One region of the Paenibacillus sp. FSL F4-0087 genome, then DNA from elsewhere that is predicted to be linked to it. Evidence: riboswitches for the same ligand, from Rfam matches in the RefSeq annotation. Region 1 holds a riboswitch; the other holds the start of a gene.
What was found. Region 1 has a riboswitch for S-adenosylmethionine ahead of MHB84_RS18220 (methionine ABC transporter ATP-binding protein). Riboswitches for the same ligand answer to the same signal wherever they lie in the genome.
Positions count from the first base shown of each region.

Region 2: it holds a riboswitch for S-adenosylmethionine, as region 1 does, so the genes downstream of both, metA (homoserine O-acetyltransferase MetA) here and MHB84_RS18220 (methionine ABC transporter ATP-binding protein) in region 1, are expected to answer to the same signal.

Region 1 covers NZ_JBBODJ010000001.1:3,936,989-3,945,764, forward strand. The annotation lists gene MHB84_RS18190 (DUF456 domain-containing protein) at 1-197, shown strand, start outside; gene MHB84_RS18195 (putative polysaccharide biosynthesis protein) at 258-1,886, shown strand; gene MHB84_RS18200 (DUF2515 family protein) at 2,037-3,317, opposite strand; gene MHB84_RS18205 (thioredoxin family protein) at 3,461-3,805, shown strand; gene MHB84_RS18210 (COX15/CtaA family protein) at 4,118-5,047, shown strand; gene MHB84_RS18215 (Cthe_2314 family HEPN domain-containing protein) at 5,262-5,990, shown strand; SAM riboswitch class I at 6,121-6,262, shown strand; gene MHB84_RS18220 (methionine ABC transporter ATP-binding protein) at 6,390-7,424, shown strand; gene MHB84_RS18225 (methionine ABC transporter permease) at 7,424-8,083, shown strand; gene MHB84_RS18230 (MetQ/NlpA family ABC transporter substrate-binding protein) at 8,164-8,776, shown strand, end outside.
Region 2 covers NZ_JBBODJ010000001.1:829,406-838,181, forward strand. The annotation lists gene mqnC (cyclic dehypoxanthinyl futalosine synthase) at 1-82, opposite strand, end outside; gene MHB84_RS03905 (trans-sulfuration enzyme family protein) at 325-1,518, opposite strand; gene MHB84_RS03910 (aminotransferase class I/II-fold pyridoxal phosphate-dependent enzyme) at 1,515-2,699, opposite strand; gene metA (homoserine O-acetyltransferase MetA) at 2,724-3,641, opposite strand; SAM riboswitch class I at 3,876-4,000, opposite strand; gene corA (magnesium/cobalt transporter CorA) at 4,454-5,389, shown strand; gene MHB84_RS03925 (HRDC domain-containing protein) at 5,483-6,484, opposite strand; gene MHB84_RS03930 (ROK family protein) at 6,669-7,547, opposite strand; gene MHB84_RS03935 (MOSC domain-containing protein) at 7,619-8,314, opposite strand; gene MHB84_RS03940 (phosphodiester glycosidase family protein) at 8,344-8,776, opposite strand, start outside.

The DNA of each region.
Region 1 (8,776 bases):
TTCCGGCATTCGGACTTGTACTGGGGCCATTTATCGGTGCTTTTATCGGGGAACTGATCGGAGGTTCTTCACCAGCCAAAGCTTCTAAAGTCGGATTTGGTTCCGTGGTGGGGCTGTTTACGAGCACCGTAATGAAAATTATTTTGCAAATCGTCATGATTGTTCTGTTTATTATCTGGGTGGTAAGATTCGCATAGACGTTCGGGAGCGGCTTCATCTGGATGCACGTCGGTGTGGGGGAAAGAAGGGGAATTGGCTTGTCTAAGAAGGAAACATTCATTAGAGGTACGCTCATCTTGGCGGCAGCTGCGCTGATTGCGAGGGTACTCGGATTGGTTCAACGGGTGCCGCTGGAGCATATCCTCGGCGATATCGGTAACGCATCGTTTACCATCTCCAACACGGTATATTTAATGCTGTTAACCGTTGCTACAGCAGGCATACCGAGTACACTTAGCAAAATGGTCTCGGAACGTTATGCACTGGGACGCGCAGGTGAAGCTCAACAAATCTACCGTGCAGCCCTGATCTTTGCGGCTGTAGCCGGGGTAGTGATGTCTGCTTTATTATGGTTCGCAGCACCTTATTATGCGACGTACGTATCCAAAGTACCGGAATCGGTGAGCGCCATTCGGGCCTTGGCTCCAGCGCTGCTTCTCTTCCCGGCCATCGCAATGATGCGTGGATATTTCCAGGGTCGTGGCAATATGACGGCAGGCGGCATTTCACAGATTGTGGAGCAGTTTGCACGTGTAGGTACAGCGATCATCGTGGCGTTTGTTATGCTGCAATGGAATTATGATGATCAAACCATTGCAGCAGGGGCTTCATTTGGGGGCGTATTTGGAAGTATTGGCGCTTTTGCTGTCATGTTGTACTTCACCTTAAAGCTTCGCAAAAATGACCGTGCGGCGCAATTGAATTACGAGCGTGCGGAGCAGTTGCCCATGCGGGGTATTTACAGCGATATATTCAAACTTTCGATTCCAATCGTATTATCTTCACTCGCTGTTCCGGCGATTAACTTTATCGATTCATCGTTGGTAGTTCCACTGCTTAGCGGACTAATCGGACTGGAAGAAGCGACAGGAGTTCTTGCCATTCTCGGTGCCAAGGCCCAAAGTATTGCAGGCATTCCTCCGATTTTGGCCATCGCACTGAGTCAATCACTTGTGCCAGTCATTTCGGCAGCTTTTGCACGCAAGGATGAAGTTCATCTGAAAAACCAGGTGACGCTTGCTTTGCGCATTTCGATTCTGACCGGGATGCCAATCGTTATCGCTCTATGCGCGGCAGCGTATTCCGTTAACGGCTTGCTGTTTACCAGCCCAGACGGGACACCAATCATTACATTGCTGACGTTCGGTACTATTTTCCAAATTACAATGATGACCACGAACTCCATTTTGCTTGGGGTGGGTAAACCACGGATTACAATGATCAGTGTAGCTGCGGGTATCGTAGTCAAACTCATAGCGAGTTTAATCCTGGCTCCGATTTTTGGCATTTACGGAATCATTATTGCGACCGCATTGTGTTTCTTGGTTATTACGTACCTCAATCTGCGGGTACTTCGCAAAATTGTTGATTTCTCGATCATGGGTGATCGTTGGAAAGGATTCATCATTACCGTGCTGCTTGCAGCAGGTGTTGGTTTTGCAGCGAACTGGGCTGGGAACTCCATCTTTGATTTATTCCTGCCAGCACGTGTATCATTCCTCGTTACCTGTCTGTTTGTGGGTGCGCTTGTGGTTGTCGTGTATCTGGTACTCATGGTTGTTCTACGTGTACTTCGTAAAGACGAACTGGGCAGTTACCCTCGTATTTTGCAAAAAATACTCCGTCCGCTCATGCGTCTGCAACGTGGAGCCGGGCAACGTGGATAATCGATTCAACACATAATACACACTTCGTTATATTGTTTGAAATAAGTACAAGCTCTGTCTGCTTTCATAGCGGACAGGGCTTTTTTATTTATACCAATAAAGGTAGTCCATTTTTTTCTACTAGACGAGTCCTGGATAAAGCCTCTGTCCTTAATGTGTCAAGGTTTTTGCATCATGGGCCAATGCAGTTTTCAGCATGCCGTACCGATGTTCATGGCTCATCTCAAACAGCCAGGGGCGGCGCGGGGCAGTGAGATGACCGAGGCAATCTCGATTTTGCAGCCAATCCTGCCTTGTAATCGGTTCATACGGCGTATCACCCCATACAGCCAGCAATTCAGGACTATATAACCTTTGTCCTTCTGCTAGCCATTCTTGATCCAGTAACTCCTGACTATAGAGCTCATTTTCTCCGGCTTCATCTTGATGTGCGGTGAACAGACCAGGCCAGTATTCAGCACGTGAGCCACGGTGGGGAACCGAGCGTGCAAACTCCAATACTTGAGTAAACACTTGTTCCACGCCAAACAGCATCGCATATAAACCTTTGCCAAACATAATCCGCTCATCCAGTTTGCCAAAATGTTCAATAACCCGGCCTGCAAGACCTTTTTCCCGTCCGAGTGGAAATACGATATGATTCAGCCCAGCCAGATTATGCAGATGGAATGCGGGTTTGGATAGCACTTGTTTTTGAAAATAGGGATGCTGCACGACCCGGCTCTCGATATAGTTCTGCTCATTAATAATTAATGCCACACTAAGCAGCGAGCTGCATCGCTCCAGCCAAAATCGTTCCCAAAATGGCGTCATGAACGCCGATACATGAAAATGGGACAACAAATGAAAACAGCTCCGGCCAATCCGGCGGCTGTTCATATACAACAGAAGCTGGGGATAAGCATCCTGGAAAATGAGGGCATTGCATCGCTCCAGTAGTCGATACATATGCTCACGATCTGTTTGATTTTGCAGATTGTGCATAAGGTCACTCTGGAGATCGGTCATGTGATATCCGCCGTTGCGGGATACCATATGGGCAAGCAGGGCCCAATGCAGCTCAGGATACTGTTCGTAACATTCCAGGTATGCTGCTGTGCGAGTGATGTTACTCCGGTTGTTTTCCTGCGTTAATGTCTTGATCTCTTCCAGAATAATGCAGTCCTCTTCACAGACCAGTGCACTGAGTGTATTTCGGGCAAAAGCATTCTCGTTTCCAGGCAATAGGCGCTCCACCTCAGCTTGTAAGGTAGCAGCCATGTCGGAATCCCAAGCCATATCACGCAAGGGATGACGAAGCTGTGCAGAGGCTTGCCAAGCCGCTTGTTTGCCCCTCCACACTTCCCGGGCCGCACCTGGGATGGATCGAACCATTTGTAATATTGACCCATGATGGGCAGGCTCGGAGGAATCCGTTTTAACGGAAGTCATGTCATGACCTCCTTTCCTGATATTCTGATTACGGTTTTAGTTTAAGAAGCTATTGATGTCAGTATGCGCCGAATATTTGACTTCCACTCCGCAATTTGCTTCACTTAGAGGATAAGACAAGGTATAGAAAGGAAGATGTTGTAATGGAAAAGATTACATCGAAACCGGAATTTGATGTGGCAATCCAGTCTCCACGTTTGACTGTAGCTGTATTTAAGGCAGATTGGTGTGGTGATTGCAAGTACATCGATCCGTTTATGCCTGAAGTTGAAGAGAAGTTCGCTCGTGAGCTGAAATTGATTGAGGTCGACGTAGATCAGGTGGGTACAGTGAGCGAAGAGCAAAATATTCTCGGCATCCCCAGCTTTGTAGCTTACACAGATGGGCGGGAACTTGTTCGTTATGTGAACAAACTGCGCAAGTCGAGAGAAGAGATTGAGCAATTCCTGCAGCGTGCAGTTGAGGTGTATAACACGATTCATAAATAAAGCATGACAGGTTAACCATGTTAAAGGTTATAATTAAAGGAACGCCATTTCTCTTGAAATAGGGAAGTGGCGTTTGTATTTTCCGAGTTTTCGGGAGAAACTAAGGTTGTAATAATGTACATATTTGCCGATGACCTGTGGGTCAACTTCTCGACAGACGTTAACATTTTGTCACAAAGCGCGGCGTCAATGACACATTTATCCGGTATAATGAATTTAGTTGTGAAATAAGTGTCAAAGTAACGAATCAAGCGGAGGATGTAGTTCTTCGCCATCTTAAACCAACAGCGGGTGAGAAAAAAATTGAAGCACATAACCTTGTTTAAATGGTTAACCGTATTAACCTGTCTTGTCATGTTTCTGGCCACATTTGGCGGAGGCGTAGTGACCCGAACGGAATCGGGCCTCGGCTGCGGCGCAGAATGGCCTTTATGTAACGGAAAACTTGTGCCTGCACATACTGTTGCCTCACTAATTGAATTTTCCCATCGCGCAGTCAGCGCACTGGCAGGGCTTTTGTCCATAGCCTCTTTTGTAGCATTTTTGCGGTTTGGCAAATCACGCCGTGATCTGCAATTGTTTTCATTGTTAACGCTGATATTTGTTATTGTCCAGGGAATTATGGGGGCTTTTGCCGTCGTATTCTCCCAATCTTCCGCAGTCATGGCACTGCATTTCGGATTTGCCTTAATTGCTTTTGCCAGCTCCTTGATGATGGCGCTTGGTATTCGGCAGGAAGCTCGCCATGGTGGATTGGAAAGACTGAATCGATATCCGCGAGTTAGCAAAGGCTTCCGAAATCTGGTGTGGTTTTCCACGATCTATACGTACCTCGTGGTATATACTGGAGCATTTGTGAGCCATACGGATTCTGCTGGAGGATGTTCAGGCTTTCCGCTCTGTAACGGGCAGATTATTCCTGAGCTCTCGGGAGGCGTAGCTGTTGCTTTTGCTCACCGGGTGGCGGCTGTTTCATTAGTAATCGTCATTGCAATTCTCGGTCATTTTGCGTATCGCAAACATCCGGATAACACGGAATTAAGAGCGTTAGGAGTCATTTCTGTTGTACTGGTTTTGTTGCAAGTGGTGATTGGTTTTGGTTTGATGCTCACGATGAACCGTCCGGAAGTGTATATGTTCGTAGCGCTGGCGCATATGCTTGATATTGCCATTTTATTCGGTGTATTAACGTATATGAGTTTCCTGGTGTACAAGTTGTATCGGCCCGTTAACCGTTTCTAATATATCCGAATTATTGTAGTTCAGGGGATGAATCCAGTGAAGTTCACCATCCGATGATGTACATCATTGGACAGGTGAACTTTGTTTGATGTCAGGCGTGTCAGGGCACCCTATTGTAAGCAGCGGTCATACGTTTACTCTGATTCCGATTTTGTTTAATATGATGAATTATTATTAATTTGATGATCTGCAGAGTGGAAAGAGGAGGCTATATATGCTGCGAACGTTGCTGGGTGAAAAGCCGCGTAAGAACGAAGGCATACTAAAGGACGCGATGGAAGCGATGGCGGATACACTTGAGCTATTTCAGCGACAGATGCATGTGGACCATGATCCTACCCATGATTTTCGTAAACTGTATATATGGACCCAGGGACTGATCTCTTCGCTGGATGAATTGGAACAAAGCTGTTTTGCAGCTTCCCATTTCCGTCAGAAAGTTAAAGCGGGCTCTACGGATGATATGACATTATTAGAAAAAGCGGAGTATGCCCGATACGTCTATTTTTATAAGGATGGCTTCATCCGATGTTTTGCCATTTTGGATAAATTAGGTACAGTGTTGAATGAAATATTTGAGCTGAATACAACCAATGTTAAAACTCATTATTCATATTTCACCGTATTAAGACAGTTCGGATATGATAAGCTGCATTATGTTCTTGCCAACGAACTAATTCGGATCAAGGACTCTTACCGTGAGCCAATGAGCAAATTGCGCAAACGACGAAACATGGAGATTCATTACATGAACTCCGAAATGCAGGATGATCTATGGCAGCTGCACCAGACTTTGCAAGGGAAAGTGAAGCTGGAGGATCTGGATCAACATGTCGTGGAACTCCGGCAGGGTGTGGATATGGTATGTGAGACGTTAAAAGCAGCGTATGGCTACATCAATGAGAAATGGCATAAGCAGGTATTGCATCAACCGAAGAACTGATTGGATAGTAATATTTGCCTTTGACAAATCGGAATACTTGGATTATACTGAGTTCCTGATCGACAGTTAGATGGAATTAACATTTATGACATTAACATTATAACTACTACTGAACTTATAAATTAAATATTTCTTATCGAGAGCGGCGGAGGGACAGGCCCGATGAAGCCCGGCAACCGATTTATAACTGCATGACAGCTGTGTCATACTTTATAGATGTTAGGTGCTAATTCCTACAAAATGGTGCAAGGCACGATTTTGGCAGATGAGAAGGTATAATCTTTCACGTGAAGAGCCCTTTTTGTTTCTGCAAAAGGGGCTCTTTTTTTGTACGATGAAGGGGAGTTTTCCTTTCATTCGGGTAAAGATACATGTAGGCAGTGGGAAGGAGCAGTAATTTTGATTGAATTAAAAGGTTTAACCAAGACGTACGGTAAAGGTTCAAAAAGTACGACGGCCTTATCCGATCTAAATTTGAATATCCGCAAGGGTGAAATATTCGGAGTTATCGGACATTCCGGTGCAGGCAAGAGTACATTGATCCGTTGTATCAATTTGCTCGAACGCCCCACGGCAGGCGAGGTTTGGGTTGATGGAATCAACCTAACCAATCTCAATAAGTCCGATCTACAACAACAACGGCGTAAGATCGGCATGATTTTCCAACACTTTAATCTGTTATCCTCAGCTACGGTATATGATAATGTGGCTTTTCCTTTGAAGCTCGTTAATACGCCCAAGGCTGCAATTGATCGGAAAGTGAAGGAAATGCTTGCATTGGTTGGACTGGAGGACCACAGCAATAAATATCCGGCCCAGCTGTCAGGCGGACAGAAGCAAAGGGTAGGTATAGCAAGAGCACTCGCGAGTGATCCGAACGTTCTGCTGTGTGATGAGGCCACATCGGCACTTGATCCCCAGACAACCGATTCGATTCTGAAGTTATTGCTGGATATCAATGAAAAGTATAACCTGACGATTGTTCTAATTACCCATGAGATGCACGTGATCCAGAATATCTGTGATCAGGTGGCGGTTATCCATCAGGGAGGCATCGTGGAGCAAGGACCAGTGACGGAAGTGTTCCTCAAGCCGCAGCATGCCATTACGCGTGACTTTATGATGCGGGACCATGAGGTTGGAATTGCACTAGAAGAGACTGCTCTGGCGAGTGCAGATGTCTCATTACAGACAAACGGAGCTTCTAAGCTTGTGAAAATATCCTTCCTGGGCAATAAAACCTATGAGGCGATTTTGTCCAGAACGGTTCGTAAAACAGGAGTGGATTTCGCCATTTTGCAAGGCACCATTTCAACGATCAAACAAGTTCCCTATGGACAGCTGACCGTTCGGTTTGAGGGGCAGTTAGATGAGATTAATCTCACCATTAAAGAGTTAGTGGATCAGGGACTTGATGTGGAGGTGCTTCGTTAATGGATTTTTCGACGGTACGTTGGGAAGAAATCGGTAAGGCTTCAATTGAAACGCTGCAAATCCTGGGAGCATCGGGCCTATTCACGATCATCATTGGTTTGCCGTTAGGCGTATTGCTGTTTATGACGGCAAGGTCGACTTCAATTCAGTCTCAAGTGGTGTACACGATACTATCGTTTATTGTAAACATTCTGCGATCAGTGCCATTTATCATTCTGATTGTTGCACTCATTCCGTTTACCCGTTCACTGGTTGGCACAGCTACAGGGGTGCTGGGTGTTATACCTCCGCTCGTCATTGCCGCAGCTCCATACTTTGCCCGGTTGGTGGAAACTACACTGCGTGAAGTGGATCGTGGCGTCATTGAAGCGGCACAGGCGATGGGAGCTTCAACCGGACAGATTGTAAGGCGTGTGCTTCTGCCAGAGGCATTGCCGGGTCTGCTAGCCGGGATCACCATTACAATCGTTACCCTTGTTTCCTACACGGCGATGGCGGGAATGGTTGGTGGTGGAGGTCTGGGAACATTGGCAATCAACTACGGATACTTCCGTTATCAGAATGAAATTATGATTATATCCGTAGTATTTATGATCATTCTGGTGCAAGTGCTTCAGATGGCGGGCGATCGTTTGGTTAAATGGTTCACCAGGAAATAACACATATATAGCATTTGCCTGATTCGGTATCGATTTGGGGCAAAATGCAAAAAAAATTTATTGGAGAAGGGGTTTTACACATGAAAAAATGGTCTTTTGCTCTACTTAGCATTATGCTGATTGCGGTTCTAGCGGCTTGCGGAAACAACAAGGATTCCGACAGCGGCGCTGACAATGCTGGAGGCGCACCGCGCACCGTAGAATTGAAAGTGGGAGCATCCCCTACACCGCATGCGGAAATTTTGGAAAGCATCAAGCCTGAACTCGAAGCTGAAGGCATTCGCTTGCAAATCGTGACTTTCAATGATTATGTTCAACCTAACCAACAGCTTGAAGATAAACAACTGGATGCGAACTTTTTCCAACACCAGCCTTACCTGGATACAGAGAACAAAGAACGTGGTTTCCACCTCGTTGCTGTAACACCTGTTCATGTTGAGCCATTTGCTGGCTATTCCAAAAAAATCAAATCATTGGATGAGTTGAAAGACGGCGCAAAAGTAGCCATTCCTAATGACCCATCCAACGGTGGTCGTGGACTGTTGTTGCTTGCAAAAGAAGGACTTATCACGCTAAAAGACAACACAAATATCACTTCTACGATTCAAGATATTACAGCCAATCCGAAAAACCTGAATATCATCGAGCTTGATGCAGCCATGATGCCTCGTCAACTGGATGAAGCAGATCTGG
Region 2 (8,776 bases), 3.1 Mb from region 1:
ATTCAAACAGCTGAATCGTGTCTTCCAAGTCCAAACGTTCGCCCCGAAGGGCTTTATCTAAGATACGGTCTACCGTACTCATCGTAAAAAAGCCTCCCTCATGAAGAGAAAATATAATCACGATCCGTCCCAACTTGCTCATATAGATGAAAGTTTTGGTGGCAACATCGCATTTCCGTACTCCACATATCGTAACACAGGTTACATGTGAAAAAAAGCACCTTATGAGCAGGTGCTTTAAAAATTAATAAAAATGTTTACATATGCCATCTATTTCATTTCTTTTTCAGCGGGCTCTAACACCCGTGTTTCAATACAGCCGACTTACGAATCCTGAAGTGCCTGATCCAGATCTGCAATCAGGTCATCGATGTCTTCCAGACCTACCGAGAAGCGCAGTAATCCGTCAGTTATACCTCGATCACGGCGAACCTCAGCCGGCATAGCCGCATGAGACATCATCGCAGGATAAGACAAGATACTTTCAACCGCACCCAGACTCACGGCAACAATTGGCAATTTCACACGGTTGAGTACAGCCTTGGCACGATCTCCCGACCCAACGTCAAACGACACGACAGCGCCGTATCCGCTTGACTGACGTTCATGAGCTTCACGGCCGGGATGATCCAGCAGCCCCGGATAAAATACAGCCGTAATATCACTGCGTCCACTAAGCCAAGCAGCCAGCTTCGCTGTGCTTTGTTCACTGTGTGCCATGCGCGCACCCAAAGTTTTCATGCCACGCATCAGCAGCCAGGATTCCTGGGCACCAAGCACGGTTCCAAGTCCATTCTGCAATTGTTTTAGCTGTGTACCCAATGAATCCGTACGAGCAACGGCTAAACCTGCCAGCACATCACTGTGTCCGCCAAGGAACTTGGTCGCACTATGTACGACAATATCCACACCAAGCTCGATCGGCCTTTGGTAATAAGGCGTCATGAAGGTGTTATCGAGAATGGAGATTAGCTCATGTTCCTTTGCCCAGGAGGTGACCGCAGCAATATCCGTGATCCGAAGTGTCGGGTTGGATGGTGTCTCCATATAGACTGCCTTCGTGTTCGGTTTGAGCGCTGCCTTTACTTCCTCAATATTGGTCATATCCACAAAGGTAGTCTCAATCTGCATCCGGCTCAGAATGGAAGTAAGCAGTCGATACGTTCCTCCATATACGTCTTCCGTCACAATCATGTGATCGCCTGCCGAGAACATCATGAACACACTGGAGATGGCAGCCATTCCTGAGGAATAGGCAAATCCGCGTGCCCCACCTTCCAATAATGTAATGTAATCCTCCAATGCCTGACGAGTCGGGTTACCGGAACGACTATAATCATGTTGGGGTGGATTAAAAATATCAAAATGATGGAATGTGGAGGCCTGGTAAATTGGCACACTGGAAGCCCCGGTTGTTTTATCGATTTCGTCACCGAAATGCAGCAGCTTGGTATCGAACTTCAGGTCAGAATGAACATTCCGTTCATGATTGTTGGCATTATTGTTTTGCTCACTCATGATGCGGTTCCCCCTTCTATCTCCTGTTGTGCAGCTGTAAGTGCATTGCCCAGATCGGCAATCAGATCTTCGGCATGCTCGATCCCTACTGAGAAGCGCAACAGACGGTCATCTACACCTACAGCGTCACGAATTTCAATCGGAATATCCGCATGGGTCTGCACCGCAGGATAAGTCATCAATGACTCTACACCCCCGAGGCTTTCCGCAAAAGCAATCAGTTTAATGTGACGAAGCAATGGTTCAACATAACGAGCATCCTTTACCTTAAAGGAGAAAATGCCTGTATTTCCACTGGATTGTTTATTCTGTATTTCAAATCCGGGATGATCCGACAAACCAGGATGATACACTTCATTAACGGCTGGGTGCTCCAAAAGGTACTTGGCAATCGTCAGAGCATTATACTCATGCCGCTCCATGCGAAGAGCGAGTGTCTTCATGCCTTTCATCAGCTGATAGGAGTCACTTGGAGACAATACGGCTCCAATGGAATTGTGCAGGAATGCCATTTCGGCCGACAATTCCTCACCTTTGGTAATAATTAATCCGGCAAGTACATCATTATGACCACCCAGATACTTCGTGGCACTATGAATGATGATATCAGCACCAAGTTCAATTGGACGCTGGAAGAACGGAGTCAGTAGTGTATTATCCACAATGGTGAGCAAGTTGTGGCTCTTGGCCCAGGAGCATACCGCTTCCACATCCGTAATCATCATTAGTGGATTGGTTGGTGTTTCAATAAATACCGCTTTTGTATTTGGTTGACGAATATTTTCTAGAGCTGCCAAGTCATTAGTATCAACGTAACTTGCCGTCACACCAAATCGAGACAGGATGCGTTCAAGCAAACGATACGTTCCGCCGTACAGATCCAGCGATACAATCAGATGATCCCCTTGTCCGAATAAAGCGAAAATCGTTTGCAAAGCAGCCATGCCGGAGCTACAGGCAAAACCTGCATCACCGGATTCCAACGCTGCCGCTGCTTCTTCCAACACTTTACGGGTTGGATTGGTCGTACGAATATAATCAAATCCCGTGCTTTGTCCAAGCTTTGGGTGGCGAAACGCAGTGGATTGATAGATCGGAAAATTAATGGCGCCCGTTACCGGTTCATTGATAGACCCAATTTGGGCCAATCGACTTTCGATTTTCAATTTGTTGTCTTCCATTGCAGCATCCTCCTGTAATGTCGATTAAATTTGCGGACCAATATCGTAAGGTGTCTCTTGATACACATAGTAATTGAGCCAATTAGAGAATAATAAGTTTGCATGTGCTCGCCAAGTGGCCGGGGGAACACGGGAAGGATCGTCATTCGGGAAATAATGTCTCGGCAGCGCAATGTCCATACCTTTAGCTGCATCACGGTCATATTCCCATTTCAATGAAAGCGGGTCATACTCGGCATGTCCGGTTGCAAAAATCTGTTTGCCGTCTTTGGTAGCAACGAGGAAAATACCCGCTTCCTCTGATTCAGCCAATATTTCAAGGTTTTCATTTTTTTCAATATCTTCACGTCGCACTTCCGTATGGCGGGAATGCGGGACGTTGAATACTTCATCAAATCCGCGCAGCAGCTGCACATTGGATCTGTTGATCGTATGTGAGAATACGCCAAAACATTTTTCATCCAGCGGAACTTTGGGAACTCCGAAATGATGGTATAACCCCGCTTGGGAAGCCCAACATATATGCATGGTCGAAGTCACATTGGTTTTGGTCCATTCGAAGATCTCCTGGATTTCTTTCCAATAGTTCACGTCTTCAAAGTCCATTTGCTCTACAGGAGCACCTGTAATGATCATGCCGTCAAAACGGCGGTGTTCGATCTCATCAAAGGTTTTGTAGAACAAGTCCAAATATTCCTGGGAAGTGTTCTTGGACGTATGAGACTTCGGATGAACCAGAACGATATCTACCTGAATTGGTGTGTTACCCACCAAACGAAGCAATTGAGTTTCTGTCGTTTCCTTTGTGGGCATCAGGTTTAATATAGCGATACGTAGTGGACGAATGTCCTGCTGGTAAGCAGATGTCTCGTCCATGACAAAGATGTTCTCTCCTGCAAGTACTTCTTTGGCAGGCAGTGTGTCTGGAATTTTGATTGGCATGGTAGTTCTAACTCCTCCTTGTGCATAAATAGATGCAGCCACTGCGGACTCGATACGATTCGCATCCGTACAGTTTTAGGCTGCCATGAGCTTGCCTGCAGGCGCTGAATTGCAACCACATTGCTGGCGGCAAGCTCAAGTTCCTTAGCGAAAATCACTGCTGAGAAGTCGGTGCATATAACAAAGACCTTCCTCGGATTCCGAGAAAGGTCATATGTAAATAGATATGCGCCTCTCTCATCTCTCAGTTACAACAGTGCCACTTGGACACTTGGTCGCTGCAAGAATTAGCACCGTGCGGTATACCGCCGGTTGCCGGGTTTCATCGGGCCAGTCCCTCCACCTACTCTTGATAAGATTTCGCTTTATTCAATTGTAAAAACTAGTGTGGTTCACCTTTTACTTTAAGACATTAATCCCCTCACGTCAAGGTGTAGTTCAATGTCTGTTCCTCAGGATCGGAACCGTTCATCATCCGTTGTCATACACTGCTCCAGGGCGCGAAATCGACACATTTTTGCGCTTGAAAGGACCCTGTACCAGCGGTATACTAGACAAGTGTTATAAACCCTTATGTGAGAGGTGACATATTCAATGGATGGCGACCCGAGGCCTGACTGGCAGCCGAATTCCGACAAACTGCATAGAGAATTGATATCAGCATGCCGGCAGCGGGACGTTACTTCCGTTTGATTATAGAGCGAACGCAGTCCTGACTTCCAGGCTCCGCTGCCGACCGGCTGATCTGTTCTTTTTGCGCCCATATTGATGAAATCCGCCCATTTGGCGGGTGCAGAAGGAGTAGATGAATAATGAAAATCCGGTTGGTAAATAACGGTGTATTTATTCCGGTGGACGACATTCAGCAGGCGCTGACTCCACCAGCGGAGGGGTTTTACTGGATTGATGCGGACGTAGACGATTTAGCGGTACTTCAACCGCTGTTCATGATGCATGATCTGGCCGTTGAAGACTGTTTGAGTGACGAAGAACAACGTCCGAAGATTGAAATTTATGAGAGCCATTATTTTATTGTTATTAATAGCATTCGTTTTGATGATGAAGAGATTTTTTTACGTGCCGTCAACTTGTTCCTTGGCAGACACTTTATTATCAGTGTTACCAAACAGAAAGTCAGCGAATTGCGGACATTGAAACCGATCCTTTGGGAACAGGAAATTAGTACGCCAGATAAGCTGCTGTATCTGCTGGTTGACTTGATTGTTGATAATTATTTTACTGTCGGTGACCGAATTGAAGCGCGCATTGAGAAGCTTGAAGAGGACATTCTGATGCATACCAAGAAGTCACATCTGAATGAGATTATCGGGCTGCGCAGTGAGATTTTGTGGCTGAAGAAAGTGCTTGGACCTCAGAAAGAGGTCATTAACACACTCAATAAAAAAGATCTGCGTCTTATTGATGATCAACTGCAAAAGTATTTTAGTGACATTTATGAGAATGCTGTGAAAATATCCGAAACCTTTGAGACTTATCGCGACTTGATGGGGAACTTACGAGAAGCTTACCAATCCAGTATCGCCAACCGGGCGAATGAAATCATGCGTGTGTTCACCGCCATTACGACGGTGTTCATGCCGCTGACGGTTATCACTGGCATCTATGGGATGAACTTTACGAACATGCCCGAGTTGGACTGGAAGTATGGTTATTTTGTGGTTATTGGCCTGATGGTTACACTGGGCCTGAGTATGTTCTTTATTTTCCGCAAAAAAGATTGGGTTTGAAATAGCAAAAGACGAAGCGCTCCACTTCTGGAGACGTCTCGTCTTTTTTTTATTATCCGCTTAATGTATGACAACTAACGTCCTATTTCCAATCTAGCCTGCATTCTGCTCCGTCTCTGTGTGACGACGAAACCGGATGCGAATCATGCGCAGTCTTTCGTAGACCTGCTCCAGATTGCTCCCGCCAGGCTTCTCTTCTCCATACACCTTATGTAACACGGGCTTCAGGAACGTATCTCCCAGCTCCTCGTAGGCACTCCATACCGCCTCTTGCTCCTCTTCAGACATGACAGCAAGCTCCGCATCAAGTAGACAATCGGTGTCATACCCCTCCAAATCCAGTGTCTCCAACAGTTCAATTAGCTCCCGACGGGACAATCCGGAACGATTCACAATCTCCTCCAATGTATATCCTTCTTTCATACCCTCAAGTACCTGCTTCCGTGTGGTGAATCTGTCTAGCTCCTGCTTGTACTTCTGCTCTCTCTGTTTGTACAGCCAGCTCTCATATTCTTGTTCTTTCAGAACCGAGTACACCCAATCTAGCGGGAAAGATGTGGAACGTTCCAGTCCATTCGTAAGCTCCAGCCATTCCTCTCCGTACTCGGAAGCCTTGCTCTCCCCTACGCCAGGCAGTTGCATCAATTCATCGATGGTTTGTGGAACAAATGCACTGATCATGCGCAACAACCGGTTCGTTGCAATAAAATAGGGGGCCTTCCGGTCAGACGCTGCTCTCTTCCTGCGCCATATGCACAGGTCCATATACAGCCCCTCATTGCCATATAATTCACTGTAGCAATGAAGACGTTGACCGCCATAACTGCGCGACTTCAAATCATCATTTTCGTGGAACAAGCCTTGCAATAATGGACGATATCCTTCGCCCATCTGTATGGCTAACTGATGACGATACACATGCAACAGCTCGTCCCACGAACTGCCATCATACCAGATGGCATCCGTACGATCTCCTTCCTCATATCGGCTCCACCCCAGATGCCACGCCCCTTCTTCTTCACCAATCCACAGCTGCGCATGCTCTTCATTCTGACCTGACATTCTGGATAATCTGTTCATGAAAATGACTTCCATATCCTGTCCCTCCTTCAATAGTTCAGCTCGACACAGTCTGTATTGTGCTAAATTAAGCAGCACAAAAAAACACCTCTCCTGCAAAATCCATGCAAGAGAGGTGCTTCCTCATTAACCGTGCTATGCTGTTGCTCATATATTACCACAATGGAAAAATTCGTCAACTACTTGTTTGTAAAGCTATTTACTTATTCAAAGCTAGTTTCGCCAGCGCAAGTGAACCACACAACCCCGCATTATCGCCAAGTCCAGGTGAAACGACATACTGGTCAATTTCGGACTGAAGTGCAGGATGCTGAACGTATCCAGCGAGCAGTTCCTGCAGTTTACTGCGAACCATTGGGAACAGATGCTCCTGCTTCATCACACCGCCACCCATTACAATTTTCTGAGGTGTGAGGATCAATACATAATTCATCAGAGCATGCGCCAGGTAATGTGCTTCAATCTCCCAAGCCTTGTGATCGGCTGGCAGTTCGTAAGCCGGTTGCTCCCAACGTTTATTGATGGCAGGACCTGCGGCAAGCCCTTCCAGACAGTCTCCATGATACGGACAGAACCCTTCATACGTATCCTCAGGATGTCTGCGTACAATAATGTGTCCCATCTCTGGATGTGACAATCCATGGACCATTTTGCCACCTACAACTGCGCCTGCACCAATACCCGTTCCGACAGTAATATACAGACAGCTATCTAGGCCTTGTGCAGCCCCCCAGGTTGCTTCCCCAAGCGCAGCACCGTTTACATCGGTGTCGAACGTCATCGGTACATCAAAGTGCTCTTTGAGCTTACCAATCAGGTTGTACTGACCCCAATGTGGTTTTGGTGTTGTTGTGATGTAACCATAAGTCGGGCTTCCTTCAATCGGATCAATCGGACCAAATGAACCTACACCTAATGCTTCAATACCTTTACCTTCAAAAAAAGCGATTACTTGAGCCATCGTCTCTTCCGGTGTCGTCGTTGGAAAACTTACGCGTTCAAGAACTTCTCCTTCTTCCGTACCGATACCACATACAAATTTGGTTCCTCCAGCTTCAATTGCGCCTAAAATCGTCATGTTAGTCACACTCCCAAGTAGTTTAAAATTAAAATGGATCTTCGAATCTGTTCTCTAAACAAGGGCATGAATTAATCCTGTTCAGCAGTTTCGAGCTTAGCCAGTCGCTTCAATAAGGTCTGCTTCCAGCTGTCGGCTAACGTTGGAATGGCCAGCAAAGCACGCATAGCAGCGACATCCTGCTTCCCCTGATGCATAATTCGATTAGCTTCCAGAATAGTCATTGATGCAGGATCCGTGCTTATTCGTCTGAAAGTTGCAGAAGGAGTTACCTCGCCCTCTTGCAACACCCGAAAATAAAATCCGGTATGCCCGCTATCCTGGAAATAAACAGGCAGCTCTTTGTAATCATACCGTGCACCAAGCTTGAAGCAAGGCTGTCTCGGCTGGCTGACCTGTACCGTGGCTTTCCCCAATTCATACACATCACCAATGCGGACTTCTTCCTCCATACAGCCTTCAACTGTCAGATTTTCTCCACAAGCTCCCCAGTCCAGCTTGCGATCCATCAGTTGTTCAAGCGCCGCATAACGACTGTAATCGTATACACAAACCGCCTTGTCAGGCCCACCATGATGCTCCAGATCAGCCTGGGCATCCCCTGTCATTCCGGTGAATGACAGGAAGACCGGGCTGGATATGGGATGTTTCACAATGCCGCTCATCACTTCGCGCTTCTGGCCAGGCAAGGCCTGAACTTGCCCTACGTTTACAGCTAATACCGCCGTTTTGTTTTCATCTGGCTTCCGGTTATGTGTGAGTGTCATCTGATCCTTCCTCCCATATTAGCTTTCTTTTAATGAACAGAGCCACCAAAAACAAGTGTATTACTTAACAAGCGGCCCGGGGAAGTAAGCATTTTGCCGCCAGCATACATGCCAGAAGATGCACCACCATCCAGGTTCATTGCCTGTTTGGCTCCAAGCTTCTGCATGACAGCAGCCCATTCCTTAATGGTCGCTCCAGAAACGGTAGCCAACATAACCGAACCGTCGGCCATAATGGCAATACCACTTCTTGCGCCGGAGGCATTGAGAATTTTGGTATCCTTGAAGCCCTCACTCGCTGGATTTACGGCAACTTTGCCGTCTTTCACCAAACGTGGACCTGCGCCCACAGCGGTGACTACATCTTGCCAAGGGATCTCTTTGCCCGCTGCATTGGTGTACTTATAATTCATCTCTACAGTTGATCCAATGGTGAAGCGGTCGGACGAAGATTTCTGATTT